DNA from 3 places in the Sporosarcina sp. YIM B06819 genome. Region 2 is predicted to be linked to each of the others. Evidence: predicted binding sites of a transcription regulator. Region 2 holds the regulator's gene; each other region holds the start of a gene.
The links. Region 2 encodes Rex, which represses fermentation and respiration genes when NADH is low (regulators of the CRP and FNR family bind a similar motif). Its sites were predicted from a motif close to TTGTGAAATATTTCACAA; they were not measured.
Positions count from the first base shown of each region.

Region 1: a site for Rex is predicted at 1,966-1,983, ahead of R2B72_RS09670 (cytochrome C oxidase subunit II). Genes of this name have one in related genera too.
Region 3: a site for Rex is predicted at 2,296-2,313, ahead of R2B72_RS09815 (formate/nitrite transporter family protein). Genes of this name have one in related genera too.

Region 1 covers NZ_JAWLIQ010000012.1:38,661-42,793, reverse strand. Annotated here, with positions in the region: gene R2B72_RS09680 (nuclease-related domain-containing protein) at 1-659, opposite strand, end outside; gene R2B72_RS09675 (Crp/Fnr family transcriptional regulator) at 1,034-1,720, shown strand; gene R2B72_RS09670 (cytochrome C oxidase subunit II) at 2,043-2,192, shown strand; gene R2B72_RS09665 (cytochrome c oxidase subunit II) at 2,206-2,673, shown strand; gene R2B72_RS09660 (cbb3-type cytochrome c oxidase subunit I) at 2,688-4,133, shown strand, end outside.
Region 2 covers NZ_JAWLIQ010000019.1:71,338-75,470, reverse strand. Annotated here, with positions in the region: gene R2B72_RS13590 (ABC-F family ATP-binding cassette domain-containing protein) at 353-2,281, opposite strand; gene R2B72_RS13585 (redox-sensing transcriptional repressor Rex) at 2,448-3,098, shown strand; gene tatA (twin-arginine translocase TatA/TatE family subunit) at 3,193-3,402, shown strand; gene tatC (twin-arginine translocase subunit TatC) at 3,420-4,133, shown strand, end outside.
Region 3 covers NZ_JAWLIQ010000012.1:74,872-79,004, reverse strand. Annotated here, with positions in the region: gene R2B72_RS09820 (NAD-dependent succinate-semialdehyde dehydrogenase) at 1-1,136, shown strand, start outside; gene R2B72_RS09815 (formate/nitrite transporter family protein) at 1,349-2,152, opposite strand; gene R2B72_RS09810 (YusW family protein) at 2,490-2,933, opposite strand; gene R2B72_RS09805 (COX15/CtaA family protein) at 3,151-4,107, shown strand.

The sequences.
Region 1 (4,133 bases), on a different contig from region 2:
GGATGAATCCCGTACTTATTTGTAAGTGGAAATGGATCGTACTCACGATGAGCAGCCATCAGTTTTTGTGCAATGTCTTGTAGTTGAAGAAAATCGATAGTTGAGTGAAGTGAACTGAGTCTTCGAAGATAAGTAGGGATCTCGAGGGGGAAAAGGAGAGTCAGATCCTTTCGAAGGTTTTCAAATTGCTGCTGTGGCCTGGGGAAAACCACTGTTTGATAAATGGGAATAGCCACGTGATGCGCATGAAACCAATCTTCTAACATCATTTTATTGCGCTCTAGCTGGACCGATGGACATTCAAAATAGTCAACTTGTCCATTTTCAAGGGTTCGTGTAATTTGATTATACTCTTCGGGGAAATTAATTCGGCCGGCAATATTTTTCATTTCCAAGATAGCCGCACCTTGTTTAAAAAGAAAAAGCGTATCTATTTGGAACTTGCCGGTTGATTGTAGATTCAAATCATGGAAGATGTAATGTTCAAATGGGAACTGGTACTTCTGAAAAACATTCGCAAGTATTCTTTCGCCGTTGTCACCTGCTCGGTTTTTTCTCAGCTCGTTTTTTATATCCGCATAACGTGGGTGATTCTCCGGTAACCTTTGCAGCAGTGCTTCCAGTCCGACCGCCTTTAAAGAACTTGTTTTTTCCTTCATAATCAATTAACATCGCCTCCATAAAATTTCTTATCATTATTTTACCGCAAGAGTCTGATAATTGAATATTATTTTAGCTCGTTTAGAATATCGATCAATTCAAAGGAGTTATCGATCATTTGCAGCAAGTTATCGATCAATTCCAAGCCATTATCAATCATTTGCCAGCAGTTATCGATCAATTCAACAGAGTTATTGTCATTTCAGGACCTTTGACTCACAAAAATTCGGCTGCTGAATATTTCATGTCAACCACTATCAGAAATCGCCTACCGAATTTTACATTTTAGAAAGATATAATCGCATAAATGTACGTACTATATGATAAGATATATATATAATACATATTAAGTATTTCTAAGGAGCGTGTTTCTTTGGAACAGCTAAAAGAGACCATCAGACAGTTTCGGATTTTTAAAGATTTATGCGATAAAGAAATTAATCCCTTCCTTAAGATCATAAAAAAGAAGAAATGTGCTGATAAAAGCATGGTATTCATGCATGATAATCCAATCACGCACGTCTATTTTGTTGCTACCGGCAAAGTAAAGGTATTTCGCAATGACATGGCTGGCAAAGAACAGATTGTTTGTGTAAAACAGCCGGGAGATATGTTTCCGCATGTCGGATTTTTCCGCAAAGGGAATTATCCTGCCCATGCACAAGTGATCGAGGATGCAGAACTGTATTTCATTTCGATTCATGATTTTGAAGAAGTGCTCATGGAGAATCCCCATTTGGCGATCAAGTTATTTAGTGTGTTGGGCGATCAGATTGTAGATGTTCAGCAACGACTGGAGGAAATGGCGCTACGCAGTACGAACGAAAGAATTCTGTTACTCCTTTTGCGACTTAGCGAGACACATCGAGAAAAGCAAGCAGATGGCTGGATTAAACTAAACACAAAATTTACGAATTCTGATTTAGCCAATATGATTGGGACGACACGTGAGTCCGTCAATCGCATGATTTCTCATTTGAGAAAAGAAGAAGCGATTAAGTTAGTCGAAGGAAGCTACTTTATTTATCCTGACAGAATACAAGAAGAATTGTCGCTGTAATGTTTAGAAGCTATCTTCACTTGGTCCGCAAAGGCCGAAGTGGAGATAGCTTTTTCTAATTGAGAATGAAGATAAGGGATTAGACAGATAAAATGACGGTGTTCGATAAGTTGTCACTATTTCAAAACGCCTAGTTATTCGCTTATATTTCACATGAAAAATGCGATACCTATGCAGTTTGTAATGGTTTTGTACTTCGTCCCTAGCCACTGAAATCATGTATCTCTTGAGGGTTCCCAAGAGGGGTGTGATTTTAATCACAAAAGTGAGAAGCGTTATCAACTAGAGTGGAGATAAGGAAAAACACAGGAGGTGAAGTTGGATGGGAGCTCAAAAAGTGAACATCGAAGAAAAGGAAAAGCATGAACAAGAACATTCACTAAAAGGTACAGTATTTTCCGTTGGTGTTGTAGGTGCGGTTATTCTCGCTATGTGGGTTTTGCTATTCGTATTATACATGGGAAGAGTATAGGGAGGGAAAAGACATGAAAATGCACCGTTATGAAGAATTATGGCTCATCATAAGTGGCGGCATGTTGGTTATCTTCATGTTAATCACGGGATATCAAACATTCGCACTAGGCATGGGGCCACCCAGCCATAAAGAAACGCTAGATCCACAAAAAGTTGACCAAACAGCGCCATTCGATAACCCTGGTGTTTTCGATCGAGGCAACAATGAATATGAAGTAATCATGACGCTACAAACATTCGGCTTTACACCAAGTAATATCGAAGTACCTGCGGGTGCAAATGTAACCTTCACAATGACTTCAAAAGATGTTGTTCACGGGTTCCAAGTAGTGGGCACCAACTTGAATGCAATGGTTATGCCAGGATATGTTCAAAAAATCACACAAAAATTTGATAAGCCTGGCGAATATTTAGTGTTATGTAATGAGTATTGCGGAATCGGTCACCAGATGATGAGTACAACAATTACGGTGAAATAAAGGAGGGAAGGAAAATGGCAACTGCACAATTACTAAAACAAAAAACGAATAAGATATTGGGCGTTAATGCTCAGGATGCAAAGTTATCGAAATCATATATGGTTGTAGCGTTTTTAGCATTACTAATAGGTGGATTTTTGGGATTGTTACAAGGCCTCGAACGCGGAGGGGTTATCCAATTACCATCATGGTTTACTTATTACCAAGTGCTGACAGCACACGGTGTGCTACTTGTTCTAGTACTAACAGCGTTCTTTACAATTGGTTACTTTTATGCAGGGCTGTCCCATACGATGGGGGGACTTCTTCCAAAAGTGAGAACAATGGGTTGGATTGGCTTCTGGATGAAAATCGTGGGATTTGTCATTGCAGTTATACCGATTCTGCTAAATAAAGCAACAGTGCTCTATACTTTCTATCCGCCAATGGCTGCTTCACCATTCTTCTATATTGGGCTAGCGTTCATTGTATTGGGTGTCTGGGTTTGTGCATTTGGAGCATTTATCAACGTAGCGACTTGGCGAAAGAACAATCCAGGACAAAGTATTCCAATTCTGGCATTCTTCGCAACAGGTGTATTCGTACTATTATTCTTCGGAAGTATCGGTGTCACAATTGAAGTCGTCATGCTGATTTTCTGGTCAGCTGGCTTCCTGGAAACAATTAACGTCATGGTCAGCCGTACACTGTTTTGGGCTTTCGGTCATACGCTAGTAAACATTTGGTATATGACAGCTGTATCTGCTTGGTATGTCATAGTGCCGAAAGTAATTGGTGGTAGACGCTTTAGTGATACGTTAACACGTATCGTCGTCATTATGCTGGTGATTACAAACATCCCTGGTGGATTTCACCACCAAATTGTTGACCCGGGAATGGCAGAAACATTGAAATTCTTACACGTCTTTATGAGTTTATCAATCGGTTTACCATCTCTTATGACAGCGTTCGCGATGTTTTCAGTGTTTGAACGCACAGGTAGAAGAAAAGGTGGCAAAGGGCTACTCGGTTGGTATAAAAAATTACCATGGGGCGATGTTCGCTTCCTCGCACCGATGATTGCGATGATTGCTTTCATTCCAGCAGGAGCGGGTGGTATCGCTCAAACAACGAACCAATTGAACCAAGTTGTTCACAATACATTATGGGTAGTTGGACACTTCCACTTAACAGTTGGAACATCGGTCATTCTAACATTCTTCGGAATTAGTTATTGGTTAGTTCCTTACTTATCCAAACGTGTGTTAACACCGAAGATGAACAAAGTAGGGGTTATCCAGACGATCATTTGGACAGTGGGTATGTTGTTCATGTCAGGTTCCATGCACTGGGTTGGCTTACTAGGCTCACCACGTCGAACTTCTTACACAACGTATGGAGACAATGCGACAGCACTAGGTTGGGACCCATACATGTTCTTACTTGCTATCGGTGGAACACTATTAATCGTCGGTGTTGTC
Region 2 (4,133 bases):
GACAATTTCCGTGTTTTTATGTCGGTAGCATTTTAATTTTGTCAAGAGGGAACGTTCGTACTTATGCACAATTTGTGGATAAGTTGTGCATAACATATGAAATTGTTCATTTAATAACATGGGAGAAAGGATAACTTTGTGGAAAAAAAATAAGAAACCTGTGGATAATGTGGACAGTGTTGTTCATATCCCGTACTATCAACATTTTGCTTGTGTATAAGATTGTGGGAAATAATTTCCCGGAAAACTAGAATAGTTGACTATATAACAAGTTACGACAGCTAGAAACGACAAAACGCCGCGTTGAATTGGTTATACCGATTCGACGTGGCGCAATAAAAATTACGATTTTTTATACAAATGATTCTAATTCTTCTTGAAGGGCTAGCCAATTTTCCGATTTGTTATCGTGGTCATCCTGACAAGCATCAATCTGTGCTTGAAGTTCCATTAATTTCACATGATCTTCCGCAAATTCAGGGGTGGCAAGTTCATTTTGAAGTGCTGCCAGCTGTTCGTCCAATAGAGAAAGTTGCTCCTCAAGCTCTGTAATCGCTCTTGTCAGCCTTCTTTCCTGCCTTTTCAGTTCCTTGTCATCTTCATTCTTTCTTGATGTCACAGGTGTTGTAGTTGCTTTGCTAGTGGTTTCGGCAAGTAGCTCTTGTTGTTCCAACTTCTTCTCAACGAAATAATCGTAGTCTCCCAGATACTCGACTGCACCAGTCGCACTAATATCTATAACCTTTGTAGCAATCCGATTAATGAAGTAACGGTCATGCGATACGAAGATAAGAGTACCAGGGAAATCATCCAATGCATTTTCGAGAATTTCTTTACTATCTAAGTCAAGATGGTTTGTTGGTTCATCGAGAACAAGTGTATTCGATTTTTCTAACATCAGCTTAGCAAGTGATAGTCGTGCTTTTTCGCCACCTGACAAGGAAGTGACTGGTTTTTCTACGTCATCCCCTGTGAATAAAAAGCGGCCCAGTACAGAGCGTACATCTTTTTCGTTCATCATCGGCCAATCATTCCATAATTCTTGAAGAACAGTGCTTGTCCCAATTAGTGTTGCTTGTTCCTGATCATAATAGCCAAATTGGACGTTTGTCCCATAGCGTATCGAGCCGGAAACGGGCTCATTCGCTTTAACGAGTGTTTTCAACAATGTCGATTTACCAACACCATTTGGTCCAATGATGGCAATACGGTCTTGTTTGTAGACGCGTAAATCGATACCCGTTGAAACAGGAGTGGAATTATAGCCAATCGCAACTTTTTCGAGTGCTAGTACATCATTGCCGCTTGGGCGATCGATAGAAAAGCTAAAGCTAGCTGATTTTTCATCCCCATCAGGCGAATCCATCCAGTCTGTTCGTTCTAACAACTTGCGGCGACTTTTTGCCATTTTTGAAGTCGATGCACGGGCAATATTTTTTTGGATAAAATCTTCGAGCTTGGCCTTCTCGGTCATGTCTTTTTCAAAAAGCTTTTGATCTCGCTCGTAGTTTTTCGCTTTTTCGTCAAGATACGCACTATAGTTCCCTGTGTACTTGGCTACTTTTCTTCTAGACACTTCGTAAACGATGGTGACGATTTCATCCAGAAAATAGCGGTCATGCGAAACAATCAGGATAGCTCCTTCATAGGAGACGAGATATTTTTCAAGCCAACCGAGTGTTTCGATATCCAAATGGTTTGTCGGCTCATCGAGGATGAGAAGATCGGGCTTGCTTAGTAACATTTTAGCGAGTGCTAACCTTGTTTTTTGTCCACCAGATAACAGGTTGACACTTTTTTCATAATCGTCGGGATAAAAACGCATGCCGTGAAGGACGGAGCGTGTGTCTGATTCATACTGATAGCCGCCGGAATCTTTAAACTCAATTTGTAGGGCGTCGTATTCCGACATTACACGTGCATAGTCGGTAGGAGTGTCGTATACCGCTGGATCAGCCATTTGTCCCTCAAGTGTCCGCAGCCGTCTTTCCATGATATGGAGCGGTTCAAAGACGGTCATCATCTCTTCCCAAACAGATAAAGCAGAATCAATGCCACTATGCTGTTCAAGATAACCGATTCTCACGTCTTTCGGGATGATTAAATCACCAGAATCCGCCGTCATTTCACCGGCAATGATTTTAAGTAGTGTCGATTTTCCAGCTCCGTTACGTCCAACGAGTGCAACGCGGTCGCGATGTTGCACTTCGAGCCGGACATTTTCTAATATATCGGTTCCTGAGAATGATTTTGTCAGTCCGTTCACTTGTAATACAATCATATTTGAGCACCTCTATTCTTCTTTAGTTTAATGGAATGGCGCGAAGCGTGCAACGGTTGGCTTTACAAGGTTCGGTATGTACTGTACGATAGAATCGGTTTAACTTGAATCTAGGGAAATCCAAATTCCCTACTGATTCGAAATTTGGATGTTCAGGGGGGTTACAATGATAGAAGAAACGCCGAAAATACCACAGGCGACATCAAAACGGTTGCCTCTTTATTATAGATTTCTTCAAAACTTCGCCAACCTGGGTAAGAAGCGTGTGTCTTCTAGTGAATTAAGTGAAGCGATGAAAATTGATGCGGCCACTATCCGTCGTGATTTTTCTCATTTTGGGGCACTTGGACGCAAAGGATATGGCTATGATGTGCATTATCTTGTCGAATTTTTCCGTCAAATCCTCGATCAAGATGAAGGAACAGATGTCGCACTAATTGGTGTGGGCAGTTTGGGGAACGCATTTTTAAAATATAACTTCCATAAAAATCATAATACCCGGATCGTCGTGGCATTTGATCCAAAAGCACCGGCAGATGGAAAAGTATTGAGCGGTATACCTATTTTTCATCCAGATACAATTAGTGAGAAAATTGTCGAACTGGGCATTGATCTTGTTATTTTGACGGTGCCCTCACGTGTGGCACAGGATGTAACGGATAAGTTGGTGGAGGCGGGCATTAAAGGGATTTTGAACTTCACGCCAGTCCGTCTTTCTGCACCTGATTCAGTGCGTGTCCATACAATAGATTTATCTGTTGAGTTGCAGACACTTATTTATTTCATGAAAAATGACGTTAAACATTCACAATTGTAATTGCTCGATAATAGTAATATTAGCGGTTTTCGTGTAAAATGGATAGCAGAATGAGGGATGATTGAATCCTTCTGCTACGAGGGAGGTGTCTGAGATGCCAGGTCCAATGAGTTTAATTATTATCGCCATTATTGCGTTGCTTGTTTTCGGTCCGAAGAAGTTGCCTGAGATTGGAAAGGCGTTCGGTTCTTCATTGCGTGAATTTAAAAACGCGACGAAAGGTCTCGTAGAAGATGACGATGTGAAGAAAGTGGAAGACAAGAAAGCAGAAATAGTGGAAGTTAAGAAAGAAGAAGTGAAGTAAGTTAGGGTGTTTGTCCAATGACAGAAAAAAACTTAACAATCATTGAACATATAGATGAGATTAGAAAACGGCTGATGGTAATCGTCGTTTTCTTTGTGATTGCAGTGGCGGGTAGCTTTTTCATCGCAAAGCCTATTATTCAATTCCTGCAATCCGATGGGATAGTGGAAGGTATTACGTTGAATGCGTTCAACGTGCTCGACCCGATTATGATTTACTTGAAAGTGATTATTTTTATAGCGGTGATTATCATTTCACCGGTTATTATGTATCAGCTATGGGCGTTCATTTCCCCGGGTTTGCATGAAACGGAGCGACGGGCTACATTGAATTATATCCCGTTCACATTCTTCTTATTTGTCGGTGGGATTGCATTTTCCTATTTTGTACTATTGCCTTATGTAATGAGGTTCATGATGAATTTATCGACAGATCTCGACATTGTTCAGACAATCGGTATTAATGAGTATTTCTCATTTTTGTTTCAATTACTCATTCCATTCGGCATCATTTTCCAATTACCGATTGTCTTGCTATTTTTAACAAGACTCGGTATTTTGGATCCGGCCACACTGGTGAAAATACGGAAATATGCATATTTCGTCTTGTTCGTCATTGCGGCGTTCATTACACCGCCGGATCTATTTTCGCATCTTTTCGTTACGGTTCCACTGTTTGCGTTGTATGAAATCAGTATTTTTATATCCCGATTTGGCTATCGGAAATATTTG
Region 3 (4,133 bases), on a different contig from region 2:
TAGAAGCGCGTGGTGAAATCAATTATGCGAATGGGTTTATGTCTTGGTATGCGGAAGAAGGCAAGCGGATTTACGGTGAGATTATACCTGCTACACAGCGTAATAAGCGCCTTTTTGTGCATAAACAGCCCGTAGGAGTAGCTGCAGTCATTACGCCGTGGAATTTTCCGGCGGCGATGATTACACGGAAAGTTGGGCCAGCCTTGGCAGCAGGTTGTACGGTTGTCATTAAGCCGGCGGGGCAAACACCACTCACAGCCATTAAATTAGTCCAATTAGCGAAACAGGCGGGTATTCCAGATGGCGTCGTTAATATTGTGACGGGGGATTCCAAAACAATTGGGGAGGCTTGGTTACGAGATAAGCGTGTCCGCAAACTAACATTTACAGGATCGACGGAAGTCGGTAAGACTTTAATGCAAGGTGCGGCGGAAACAGTGAAAAAAGTATCACTGGAACTAGGTGGACATGCGCCGGCCATTATTATGGCAGATTGCGATATGGATAAGGCGGTAGCGGGTGTACTGGCGGCGAAATTCCGCAATGCAGGTCAAACTTGTGTCTGTATCAACCGTGTTTATGTGCAGGAATCAATTGCGGAACTGTTTACTAACAAGCTTGTTGAAGCAGCGAAGCAGTTGAAGGTCGGTAATGGATTAGATGAAGGCGTGGATATTGGTCCGCTCATTGATGCCTCCGCGGTTGAAAAAGTACAACAACATGTCGATGATGCACAAGAAAAAGGCGCAACCCTTGAACTTGGCGGCACTGGGAGAGGTGGCTTGTTCTTTGAACCAACGATTTTGACAAACGTCACAGATGATATGGTTTGTATGCGAGAGGAGACATTCGGTCCTGTATTGCCCATTAGTACATTTTCGACGGAAGTGGAGGTCATTCAACGGGCTAATGATTCGATTTATGGACTGGCAGCTTATGTTTTCACAGAAAATATTACGCGGGGCATCCGAATAACTGAGAAGCTTGAATACGGCATTATTGGTTTGAATGACGGACTGCCATCGACACCACAAGCTCCGTTTGGCGGCTTTAAACAAAGTGGTCTTGGTCGCGAGGGCGGTCATCATGGGATAGATGAATATATAGAAGTGAAATATATTTCACTAGGGTTATGAATCAAAGGGCAGTCCGAGAAGTTAGCGTTCACTAACTTTTTGGACTGCTCTTATTTTATTTAGCATCATTGGAAACTTATCGATCAATTGCAGGAAGTTATCAATCAATTGCCAAAGGTTATCGATCATTTGTTAAGAGTTATCGACCAATTGGACAGAGTTATCGTCATTTCGGGGCTTTTGGCTTATAAATTTAATGAAATTCTGACCTGTCACACTTTTGCCGAAGCCCTATGTTTTTGTTCCACGGGGCTTTTGCTCGAATCGCCATACCAATAAGCTGCCCCGATGAATAATGCACCCCCAATGATATTGCCGATAGTGACGGGTACTAAGTTTGCTGCCAATCCTACCATCGAAACAGTTTCAGGGTGGGGAACCATGAGTGAAATAGATAGCAATGTCATGTTGGCGATGCTGTGCTCAAAACCAGAAGTGATGAAGGCAAATAAGCACCAGAAAATCATAATTAGTTTAGCTGTTTCATCTTTTAATTTGATGGAACACCAGGCAGCTAAACAGACAAGAATATTACACAGAATCCCGCGGACAAACAACTCCATGAATGGCGTATTCATCTTGCCACTAGCTGCTGTTGTGATGAAATCGGCTGTCGCGCCGGAGGCCAGGCCGGAATAGAAAAATAACGCTGCAACGACAATGGAGCCGACAAAGTTTCCGAAATAACTATAGGTCCACACTTTGAAAGTATCGTATCCAGTTGTTTTTTTCATTAAGGTCCCGATGGTCATAATCATATTATTACTCGTGAAAAGGTCGGCTCCAGCCATAAGGACGAGGCTAAGCGCAACGCCGAATGCCATCCCCATGACAAGCTTTGTACCTGCAAAACCCGATGGCCCTAGCATCCCACCAATCGTATAAATCAGCACAACACCTAATCCTACGAAAAATCCCGCCATCATTGTCACAGTGAAGTATCTAGCTTTACTAGAGTTCAATAAATTAATTTTAGAAACGGCCATATTACTAATCGTCGCGATTGTTTCTTTCATGTCAATTTCCTCCGGCTCTTTTTATCTTTCTACATGTTTTTAGGGACTGACTTTGGTGAACAGGTACAAATGGGCGCCACATCTCTCCTAATCTAAGTAAAATCATGGTGTTTTTTGTGAAGTGTGAAGAAAATATGAAATGTTTGTGAAGAATTTCACATGAATGATGAAAAAAAGAGGTGATTCAAGTTGGATTCCACGAAATTAAATTATAGCGCAATTTTTTAATTACGCTATCCCTAAATATTACAAATTATTGAACAGATAAAACGATGTGAAGTTTATTCATCAAAAAAAGAAGCATCCTCCTTCGATGCTTCCTCTCGTTCAAACTCCTTTACTTTGACATCATCAACTTTTTCGCATCATGGCCTTTAAATGTCACTGTTAGTTTCAACGTTTTATAATCCATTATCCCGAATGCTTCCGCCGTTTGCTTGATCAAATCCTCGTCATCTGCTTCAGGATCCAAATCCATCTCTTGGAAAATTTTATCGAGTTTATCCATCGCTTGATTACCGTGCAAGTAAGCATCCTCCATTTTATTCTCGTACATGGCCTCTGTCTTATCGGGTTTTTCCTCATAGTTCGCAATGACGGCTTGTTTCTTATCCTTCGTGTCAATCGCTACATCAAATGAAGTAAAGCCATACTGTTCGCCAAGGGATTGTTTTTCATCATCATCGGGTTTGTCCTTGACGATATTTTTATCACTACAAGCAATGATGATGAATTGGCAAGCTAGTAGGACGATGATTAGTACGCTCCATTTTGTTTTCAAGTCGCTCATCCTTTCACCGGAACTTGCTAGTAACCTAACCGATGGCGAGGAAAGTTATACACATAAGAAGAACAGATACAGGTGGCCTTTTTATTCAGGAAATTAATTGGCAAACTACTTAAAAACTTCATATTTATTGCTTATAATTTGAGGGATTATTGGCAATATTGAAAGCGGGATGTCATTTAAAAAAATATAGTAAAAAGGGGGACTGAATTTGTCGATTAAGCGCTTGGCGTTGTTAACAGCAGTTATCACTTTTGGTTTAATCGTGTTCGGGGGATATGTGGCGTCGTCACAATCAGGGATGGGCTGCGGACCGGAATGGCCTTTATGTAATGGGAAAGTGATTCCAAATTTGCAAGGGGATACGTTGATTGAGTTTGCACATCGGGTCATCGGGGCTGTTCTTGGAATTCTAACTATTATTCTATTTGTTAAGGTTGTGCGCGCGAAGATGGAACATACCGTTCGTAGGGCAGCCTATTGGATGGTAGCTTTGCTTGCTCTTCAAGTGGTGCTTGGGGCGATTATTGTTTGGTATCATCTCCCGACATTTATTATCGCGGGGCATTTAATTATAGCGATGCTGTTCCTTGCTTGTGTATTAGTGATTTGTCGACGATCGACGAAGCCTGGACGCCATCGTATTGCGCTTAGCAATCAGCAACAGAAGAAAATAACTCGGCACATCAAGGTGTTACTAGGTTTAGTCCTCCTTATTCTTTTTGTAGGTGCTTATGTGAAGCATGATTTTATCGGCACGAGTTGTGGCTGGGCGACATGTGGTGATTCGGTCATGCCGAGCACGGGTCCTGAACAGATTCAAACGATACATCGAATGTTGGGTGTTATTTTGGCCGTATACAGCTTATTGCTGACGTATTGGTCTTTTGCAAAAGGATGGGGCGCTTCATTTCAGAAACGATTTAGCTTTATTTCAGTGACAATTGCGGTTCAAATTGTCTTGGGTATTTTAACGATTGTGACAGCGATTGATATCGTTTGGGCGATGCTGCATGTCGTTGTGGGGACGCTATTGTTTGCGATTGTAGCAGAGGCTAATATCTTTATGGCTACATTGGCCAAAGAGAAGGGGCGAATTGTTCCTTTTGTAATAAAGCAGCTGCCGATGAAAAATGGCAAGTCTGGTAGCTATTCGGGGCAGCGATGAGGGGGCTGGGTTCTACTATGATGTTG